One region of the Labrys monachus genome, then DNA from elsewhere that is predicted to be linked to it. Evidence: riboswitches for the same ligand, from Rfam matches in the RefSeq annotation. Region 1 holds a riboswitch; the other holds the start of a gene.
The links. Region 1 has a riboswitch for thiamine pyrophosphate ahead of thiB (thiamine ABC transporter substrate binding subunit). Riboswitches for the same ligand answer to the same signal wherever they lie in the genome.

Region 1 (4,207 bases):
CGGCCAGTCGATCAGGCGAAACACCGCCCCGGACGGCATGCCGAGCGCGGACGCCAGCCGCCAATGCTCGCCGGGCACGGCCTCCAGCGCCGCGAGCAGCACACGCGCCGCAAAGGCTCCGTTGAAGAAGACATGGACGAGCAGGATGCCGGTGAGGCCGTAGATCGGGATGCCCGGCAGGCCGACCGCCTCCAGGAGGCGGTTGGCCGCGCCGGCGCGGCCGAGGATGCCGGCGAAGGCGAACACGGCCACGATGGCCGGCAGCGCCGTCGCCACCCCGAACAAGGCGAGCAGGACGCGCTGCCCGCGGAAACGCCGCCGCGCCAGCGCCAGCGCCACCAGCCCCCCGAACAGCAGCGACAGCACGGTGGAAAGCGCGGCCTGGTAGAGCGTAAAGCCGGCGATCGACAGGAGATAGGCGCCATTGCCCTGCCACGGCCCGGCACCGGCGGCGAAGAACAGGCTCGCCAGCGCCGCGAGGACGATGGCGGCCAGCGCCGCGAGGAGGGCAAGGCCGGCCGTCATCGCCGAGCGCAACGCCCGGCCCGGGCGCGCCCGCTCATTTCGCCATCGCCGCCAGCCACTCGTCGATCCAGGCCTTGCGGTTGGCGGCGAGTTCCGCCGGATTCGACATCAGCGCCTTGGCGGGGACCGCGACGGCCTTGAAGCTGGCCGGCAGGCCGGCCGGCGGCGTGCGGGCGGGATACATCCAGTTGGTCTCGGGAAGAATGGCCTGCCCGTCATTCGAGAGGAGGAAGGCGAGGAAGCGGCGGCCGAGGTCCTGCTGTTTCGAGCTCGCCACCAGCCCGGCGACCTCGACCTGCGTGGCATGGCCCTCGCTGAACATCGCGGCGTGATAGTTCGTCTTCTTCTCGACGCCGATATGGTAGGCCGGCGAGGTCGAATAGGAGAGCACCATGTCGGCCTCGCCCTTGAGGAACAGGCCATAGGCTTCCGACCAGCCGCTCGTCACCGTGACGATGCGGGGCTTGAGCTGCCGCCAGGCGTCGCCCGCCTTGTCGCCATAGACCGCCTTCATCCAGGCCAGCAGGCCGAGCCCCGGCGTCGAGGTGCGCGGATCCTCGATCACCACCTTCGGACCGTCCTTGTTCTCGACGAGATCCTTGAGGCTGGCCGGCGGATTCTTCAGCTTGTCCGCATCGTAGACGAAGGCGAAATAGCCCCAGTCGAACGGCACGAACATCGTGTCGGTCCACGGCTCGGGCAGGGAGAGGCCCTCGGTCGGCAGGCCGTGCGGCGCGAAGAGCCCGGATTTTTCCGCCTCGCCCATCAGATTGTCGTCGAGGCCGACGACGACATCGGCCTTGGTGGCGGCCCCTTCCAGCCTGAGCTTGGCGAACAGCGCACCGCCATCCTCGGCGGTGACGTAGTTCAGCGTGCAGCCGCATGTCGCCTCGAAGGCGGCCTTCAGCGGCTGGCCGGGCCCGTCCTCGCCCGAGAAGCTCTCATAGGTGTAGACCGTGAGAGCAGGCTTTTCCTGCGCCGGCGCGGCGGTGGCGAGGGGCGAAAAGGCCAGGGCCGCCAAAAGCGTCCCGAGCAGGCGAGTCCTTAGCATGGGCGTCCTCCATTTCGAACGGGGGTCGAGACGGACGAAAACCACGCGAACGAGGCTGTCGAAGCCGAGGCCGAACGCTGTCGTTGCAAGGCTCATCCCTCCGCCGGCACGACCCGGATCAGGTTCAACGGGTTGGCACGCCGCCTCTCAGCCCATTGGGCACCCCGTGAGACGTTGTCGTGTTAGCCTGTTCACGCCCGGAGGAAAAGCGCGCTGTAACGAGCCCGTACGATTTTCAGGACGGGCCGGCCGGCATCCGCCCTTCAGGCGAGGCCGAACCGGGCGGCGGCGAAGGGCAGCAGGCGCGGATCGGCGAAATGCGGTATGGCGAGGGCGGCGCCTTCCGCCAGCAGGCGCTCTTCGCTGAGGCCGGTCGTCAGGCCGATGACGGCCAGGCCGGCCGCCCGCGCGGCGGCGATGCCGGAGAGCGAATCCTCGAAGGCAAGGCTGGCGGCAGCGCTGCCCTGCAGGTTTTCGAGCCCTGTGAGATAGGGCAAGGGATGCGGCTTGGCGAAGGCGAGCTCGTCGCCGATCACCAGCGTGGCGAAACGGCTCTCGAGGCCGATGCCCCGCAATTCCTGCTCGGCATTGGCGCGGGGGGCGTTGGTCACCACGCCGATGGCGATCCGGCGCTCCTCCAGCCAGGCCAGGAAGGCATTGAGGCCGGGCGCCGGCTCGAGATCGGTGGCGAGACGGCGGAACATCGCCTCCTTCTCGTCGATCAGCGCCAGGCCGTGCACCTCGTCCATGCGCGGCAGGTAGCGCGACAGGATGAGGCTGTTCGGCGCGCCCATGAACCGGGTCCGGTAATCGTCGAGGGAGAGATCGACGCCGTGCGGCTCGAGCATGGCGTGCCAGGCGGCATAATGCAGGTGGTCGGCGTCGACCAGGGTGCCGTCGAGATCGAACAGGGCAGCGGATTTCACGGGCGGAGGGCTTTCAGGCGTGTGACAGTTCGGGTTCTTCGCGGAATTGCACGGTATAGAGATGGGCGTAGCGTCCCCTGCGGGCGAGCAGCGCCTCATGCGTGCCCTCTTCGACGACCTGCCCGGCTTCGACCACACAGATCTTGTCGGCCCGCTGCACCGTCTGGAGGCGATGCGCGATGACGACGACGGTGCGCCCGGCGCAAAGGTCGTCCAGCGCGTTCTGCACCGCCTTTTCCGATTCGGAATCGAGGGCCGCCGTGGCCTCGTCCAACAGGATGATGGAGGCGTCGCGCAGGATGGCGCGCGCAATGGCGATGCGGGCCCGCTGGCCGCCGGACAATTGCAGGCCGCGCTCGCCGACTTCGGTCTCGTAGCCTTTTTCGAAGGCGGAAATGAACTCATGCGCATGGGCGGCCTTGGCAGCCGCGATGATCTGCTCCCCGGTGGCGCCGGGCCGGCCGGAGGCGATGTTCTCGCGGATGGTGCCGGCGAACAGGAAAACGTCCTGCCCGACATAGGCCATCGCCGCCCGGAGCGTCGGCAGCGATACGGATGGGAGGGGCTGGCCGTCGATCGAGATCTCGCCCGACTGCGGATCGTAGAAGCGCAGGATCATGTTGACGATGGTGGACTTGCCGCCGCCCGACTGGCCGACCAGCGCCGTGGTCTTGCCCGCCTCGGCCGTAAAGGAAAGGTTGCGCAGCACCGCCTCGTCGGCCTTGTAGCCGAAACGCACATTGTCGAAGACGATATGGCCGCCCTTGTTGACGAACGGGGGCTTGGCGAGTTCGGCCGCGCCTTCGGTCGGCGGCAGGTCGAGGATGTCGTAATACATCTCCACGCCGGCGAGGGCGGCGCTGAGGTCGACATTGGTCTTGGCGAGGGCCTTGGCCGGCGCATAGGCCATCAGGAAGGCGACGAGGAAGGAAGTGAGGCCCCCGAGGGTCAGCTGCCCCTCCACGATGCGCCAGCCGCCATAGACGATGACCGCCGCGACGGCGACGCCGCCCATGGTCTCCATCAGCGGGCTGGTGCGGTTGCTGAGCTCGGCCATCTTGTTGGCCGTCCTCTGGGCGAGGAGGATGCCGTCTTCCATGCGGCGGCGCATGGCGTCTTCCATGCCGAAGGACTTGACGACCCTGATGCCCTGTGCCGTCTCCTGGATGATGCCGGCGATCTGCGCGAGGCTCGCATATTGGCGTCTGACGACGCTGCGGATGCGGTGGGTGATATAGCGGATACCGAAGACGGCGCCCGGCATGACCACGAGCGCGGAAACGGCGAGCAGGGGATCGCGTATGATCATCACCGCCGTCAGGGACAGGACGGTCAGAATGTTGGTGACGGAATTGACGACGAGATTGGCTCCGGCGCGCGCCGCATTGGAGATGAAGGCGTTGGAGCTCACGAGCTCCGTCGAGTGCCGCTCGCTGAAATAGGGAATGCCCTGCTGCAGGACATGGCCGAACACCCGCCGCTGCACCGCGGCGATGATGGCATTGCCGATCCGCGCCATGGTGGTGTCCTTGGCATAGGATGCGAGGCCCTTGACGACGGAGACCACGACGAAGGCGAGCGCGAGGGAGACGATCTGCCCGAAGCCCGTGCGCGCGGTCATGGCATTGATCACCGGCCCGATCATATAGGCGGCGAGGCCCGTGGTGCCCGCCTCGATGGCGCCGGACCCGACGGCAATCAGATA
Region 2 (4,207 bases), 1.5 Mb from region 1:
GAAGCGGGCGCGTGGACCGGCGAGATCTCCGCGCCGATGATCAAGGATGCCGGCGCCACCATGGTCGAGCTCGGCCACAGCGAGCGGCGCATCCATTTCGGCGAGACCGACGAGACGGTGGCCCTGAAGGTCAAGGCCGCTCTCGCCCACGGCCTGCTCGCGCTCGTCTGCGTCGGCGATACGCGGGCTGAATTTGAGGCGGGCGCGACGGCGAGTGCGCTGGCCCGGCAGGTCGAGGCCGTCTTCTCGGTGACCGAGCCCAGCCAATTGTCCCGCGTCGTCATCGCCTATGAGCCGGTCTGGTCGATCGGCGAGGGCGGCGTGCCGGCCGATCCGGACTTCGCCGACGAGCAGCATGCCCTGATCAAGAAGCAGGCGGTGGCGCGCTACGGCATGCCGATCGACGTCGTCTATGGCGGCAGCGTCAATCCCGCCAATTGCCGCGAGCTTGCCGCGCGCCCGAGCATAGACGGCCTGTTCATCGGCCGCTCCGCCTGGGACGTGCAAGGCTATGTCGGCATCGTCGAAAGCGTCTGCGAGAGTCTCCCTGGCGCCTGAGCGCCCGGCGTATTTTCGGGAACGGCCAGCCGTTCTCGACGGCGCGAATGCGCCGAATGCGGAACCGGAGAAAATTGCGATTCGATGACATCGCAATTTTCCCGGAGTTTCCCCAAGGTCGCAACGCCTCCCATGCGCGACGACATAAGAATTCGCACGTAAAGATTGTATTTGTGGTCTGTGCCGATGTGTTTCGGGGCCGCGTTTCGGTTTTATGACGCGGTTTGTACAGAAGATTCCGGCATAGCGTGGCGGCGGTCGTGCCCTTGTCATCGAACGCTGGTCTAGCTCCTCGCCTCGCTAGAGGAAATACATCATGCAGTCTTTCAAATATGCCCTTTTCGCCATAATGGCATCGACGACGTCTGTCTTCGCCGCGGATTTGCCGCAAAGAGCCGAACCCGTTGCTCCGGCTGCCGCCGTCCCCTTCTCCTGGACGGGCTTCTATGTCGGTGCGCAGGGCGGCTATCAGTGGACCGACGCCTCCGGCCCGCTCGGCAGCCGTCCGGATTTCTCCCAGGGCATGCCCTATAGCAACCATCCCGAAAGCGGCTTCATCGGCGGCCATGTCGGCTACAACTACCAGTACGACTCGTTCGTCGTCGGCATCGAAGGCGATGCCAACGCCGCCTTCGACGACAAGGATACGGATCTGGTGCAAAGCCCCGTGCTGGGCCAGCCGCCCTTCCGCATCCGCACCAAGCAGGACTGGAACGCCGATATCCGCCTGCGCCTCGGCTATGCCATCGACCGCTTCCTGCCCTATATCGCGGGCGGCGTCGCCTTCGGAGACGTCAAGACGAGCTACGAGCCGACCAGCCCGCTCCTCTTCGGCGTCCAGAACAACACCAACCGGACCGGCTGGACGATCGGCGCGGGCCTCGAATACGCCGTCACCGACAACATCACCGCCCGGATCGAATATCGCTACACCGATTTCGGCAAGAAGAACTTCTCCTATCCGAGCCTGTCCTATTACGACAAGGTGAAGTTCACGACGAACGCCGTGCTCTTCGGCGTGAGCTACAAGTTCTGACCGGAACGATTGCCGGCGGCTCAGACGGCCTTCACGTCGCGTGCCTGGCCGCCGGTGATGCCGATGAGATCGGCCGCCGTCGTGCGGAAGGCGTGCATCGGCGAGCCGGCGGCGGCCCAGAGCGGGTCGAGGCCGAGAAGGTCCTCGTCGACGAGGACGAGAGGCGCGGTCCGGTGCCCGACGGGCGCCACCCCGCCGACGGAAAAGCCGGTGACGGCCGCGACCCAGGCCGGGTCGGCCCGCTCGACCTTGCGGCCGAGCGCGGCGCCGACCTTGGCGCGGTCGATGCGGTTCGCGCCGGACGCGATGACCAGCACCGGCGTATCGCCGGCGCGGAACACGATCGACTTGGCGATCTGCGCCACGCTGCAGCCGACCGAGGCCGCGGCCTCCTGCGCCGTATGGGTGCCTTCGGCGAAGGCCGCGATGGTATCGGCATGGCCCGCCGCGAGCAGGGCCCGCCTCACCCGTTCGATCGCTTCCTGCATCGATTGTCCGCCTCCCGGATCACGGCGCGCAGGATAGGGGCGCGCCGGCGCGATGCCAACCGCGATCGTCTTGCGACCAAGTGGCTGTCACCAAGGGGCTGGACGGCGCGCCGATCCGGGACTAGGCTCCGTTCCGTTCCGAGGGGTGTCCTGCGCGAGCGGGGCTGAGATGGCCGAGAGCCGAACCCTTCGAACCTGATCCGGGTCATGCCGGCGAAGGGACGGGAACCATTGTGTTTCGCTGCGATGCGAAGCCTCCCAGACAATCGTCGCCCCGGATCTCCATGTCTCGTTTCGAGGAGGAGATCCAGTGAATATCCATCCCAAGGACAAGCTCGCCGCGCCGCAGAGCGTGACCACCGGCCCGATCGCCGGCTCGCGCAAGGTCTATGCCGCGCCCGCGTCGCATCCCGCCATGCGGGTGCCTTTCCGCGAGATCGCGCTGAGCGATCCCGCCGAGGCGCCGGTGCGCGTCTACGATGCCTCCGGCCCCTATACGCAGGCCGACATCCGCATCGACCTCAAGCAGGGCCTGCCGCTGGTGCGCGAGGCCTGGATCGCCGGCCGCGGCTTCGCGCCCGTCGAGGGCCGGGCCGTGAAGCCGGAGGACAATGGCAACGTCTCCGCCGACGCGCTGGTCGAGCCCTGCCCGGCTACGCGGGTGCTGCGTCAGGGCCGCGACGGCCAGTTCGTCACCCAATATGAGTTCGCCCGCGCCGGCATCGTCACCGAGGAGATGGTCTACGCCGCCTTCCGCGAGAATCTGGCGCGCGAGACGGCCCTCGGCGGCGCGGCGGAGCGCATGGCCGACGGCGACAGCTTCGGCGCCGCCATCCCCGATTTCGTGACGCCGGAGTTCGTCCGCGACGAGATCGCCCGGGGACGGGCCATCCTGCCGGCCAACATCAACCATCCTGAAGTCGAGCCGATGGTGATCGGCCGCAATTTCCTGGTCAAGGTCAACGCCAATATCGGCAATTCGGCGGTGACCTCGGGGGCGGCCGAGGAGGTCGAGAAGCTGGTGTGGGCAACGCGCTGGGGCGCCGACACGGTGATGGACCTCTCCACCGGCCGCAACATCCACAATATCCGCTCCTGGATCCTGCGCAATTCGCCGGTGCCGATCGGCACCGTGCCGATCTACCAGGCGCTGGAGAAGGTCGATGGCGACCCGCTCAAGCTCGACTGGGCGGTGTTCAAGGACACGCTGGTCGAGCAGGCCGAGCAGGGCGTCGACTATTTCACCATCCATGCCGGCGTCCGGCTCGCCCATGTGCCGCTGACGGCGCAGCGCGTCACCGGCATCGTCTCGCGCGGCGGCTCGATCATGGCGCGCTGGTGCCTCGCCGGTCATCGCGAGAGCTTCCTCTACGAGCATTTCGACGAGATCTGCGACATCATGCGCCGCTATGACGTCTCCTTCTCGCTGGGCGACGGCCTCCGGCCGGGCTCGATCGCCGACGCCAACGACGCCGCGCAGTTCGCCGAACTCGACACCCTCGGCGAGCTCACGAAGATCGCCTGGGACAAGGGCTGCCAGGTGATGATCGAGGGCCCCGGCCATGTGCCGATGCACAAGATCAAGCAGAACATGGACAAGCAGCTCGCCGTCTGCGGCGAGGCGCCGTTCTACACGCTCGGACCGCTGACCACCGACATCGCGCCGGGCTACGACCACATCACCTCCGGCATCGGCGCGGCGATGATCGGCTGGTTCGGCACGGCGATGCTCTGCTACGTCACGCCGAAGGAGCATCTCGGCCTGCCCGATCGCGACGACGTCAAGACCGGCGTCATCACCTATCGCATCGCCGCCCATGCCGCCGATCTCGCCAAGGGCCATCCCGCCGCGAAGATCCGCGACGACGCGGTGTCGCGGGCGCGCTTCGACTTCCGCTGGCAGGACCAGTTCAACCTCTCGCTCGATCCCGATACGGCGCGGGCCTATCACGACGAGACGCTGCCGAAGGACGCCCACAAGGTCGCGCATTTCTGCTCGATGTGCGGGCCGAAATTCTGCTCGATGAAGATCACGCAGGACCTCCGGCAGGAGGTGCGGGCCATGGAGGCCGAGGCCTCCGCGCAGGCGGGGATGGCGGCGAAATCGCGCGAATTCCTGGCCGGG

Region 2: linked by a shared signal. The riboswitch ahead of thiC (phosphomethylpyrimidine synthase ThiC) and the one ahead of thiB (thiamine ABC transporter substrate binding subunit) in region 1 are both predicted to bind thiamine pyrophosphate.

What each region holds. Positions count from the first base shown of each region.
Region 1 is NZ_JAUSVK010000001.1:4,401,412-4,405,618, forward strand. Features, by position in the region: gene J3R73_RS20125 (ABC transporter permease subunit) at 1-525, opposite strand, end outside; gene thiB (thiamine ABC transporter substrate binding subunit) at 560-1,576, opposite strand; TPP riboswitch at 1,655-1,753, opposite strand; gene J3R73_RS20135 (HAD family hydrolase) at 1,840-2,502, opposite strand; gene J3R73_RS20140 (ABC transporter ATP-binding protein) at 2,516-4,207, opposite strand, start outside.
Region 2 is NZ_JAUSVK010000001.1:5,947,543-5,951,749, reverse strand. Features, by position in the region: gene J3R73_RS27185 (triose-phosphate isomerase) at 1-558, shown strand, start outside; gene J3R73_RS27180 (outer membrane protein) at 875-1,594, shown strand; gene J3R73_RS27175 (YbaK/EbsC family protein) at 1,615-2,082, opposite strand; TPP riboswitch at 2,214-2,321, shown strand; gene thiC (phosphomethylpyrimidine synthase ThiC) at 2,393-4,207, shown strand, end outside.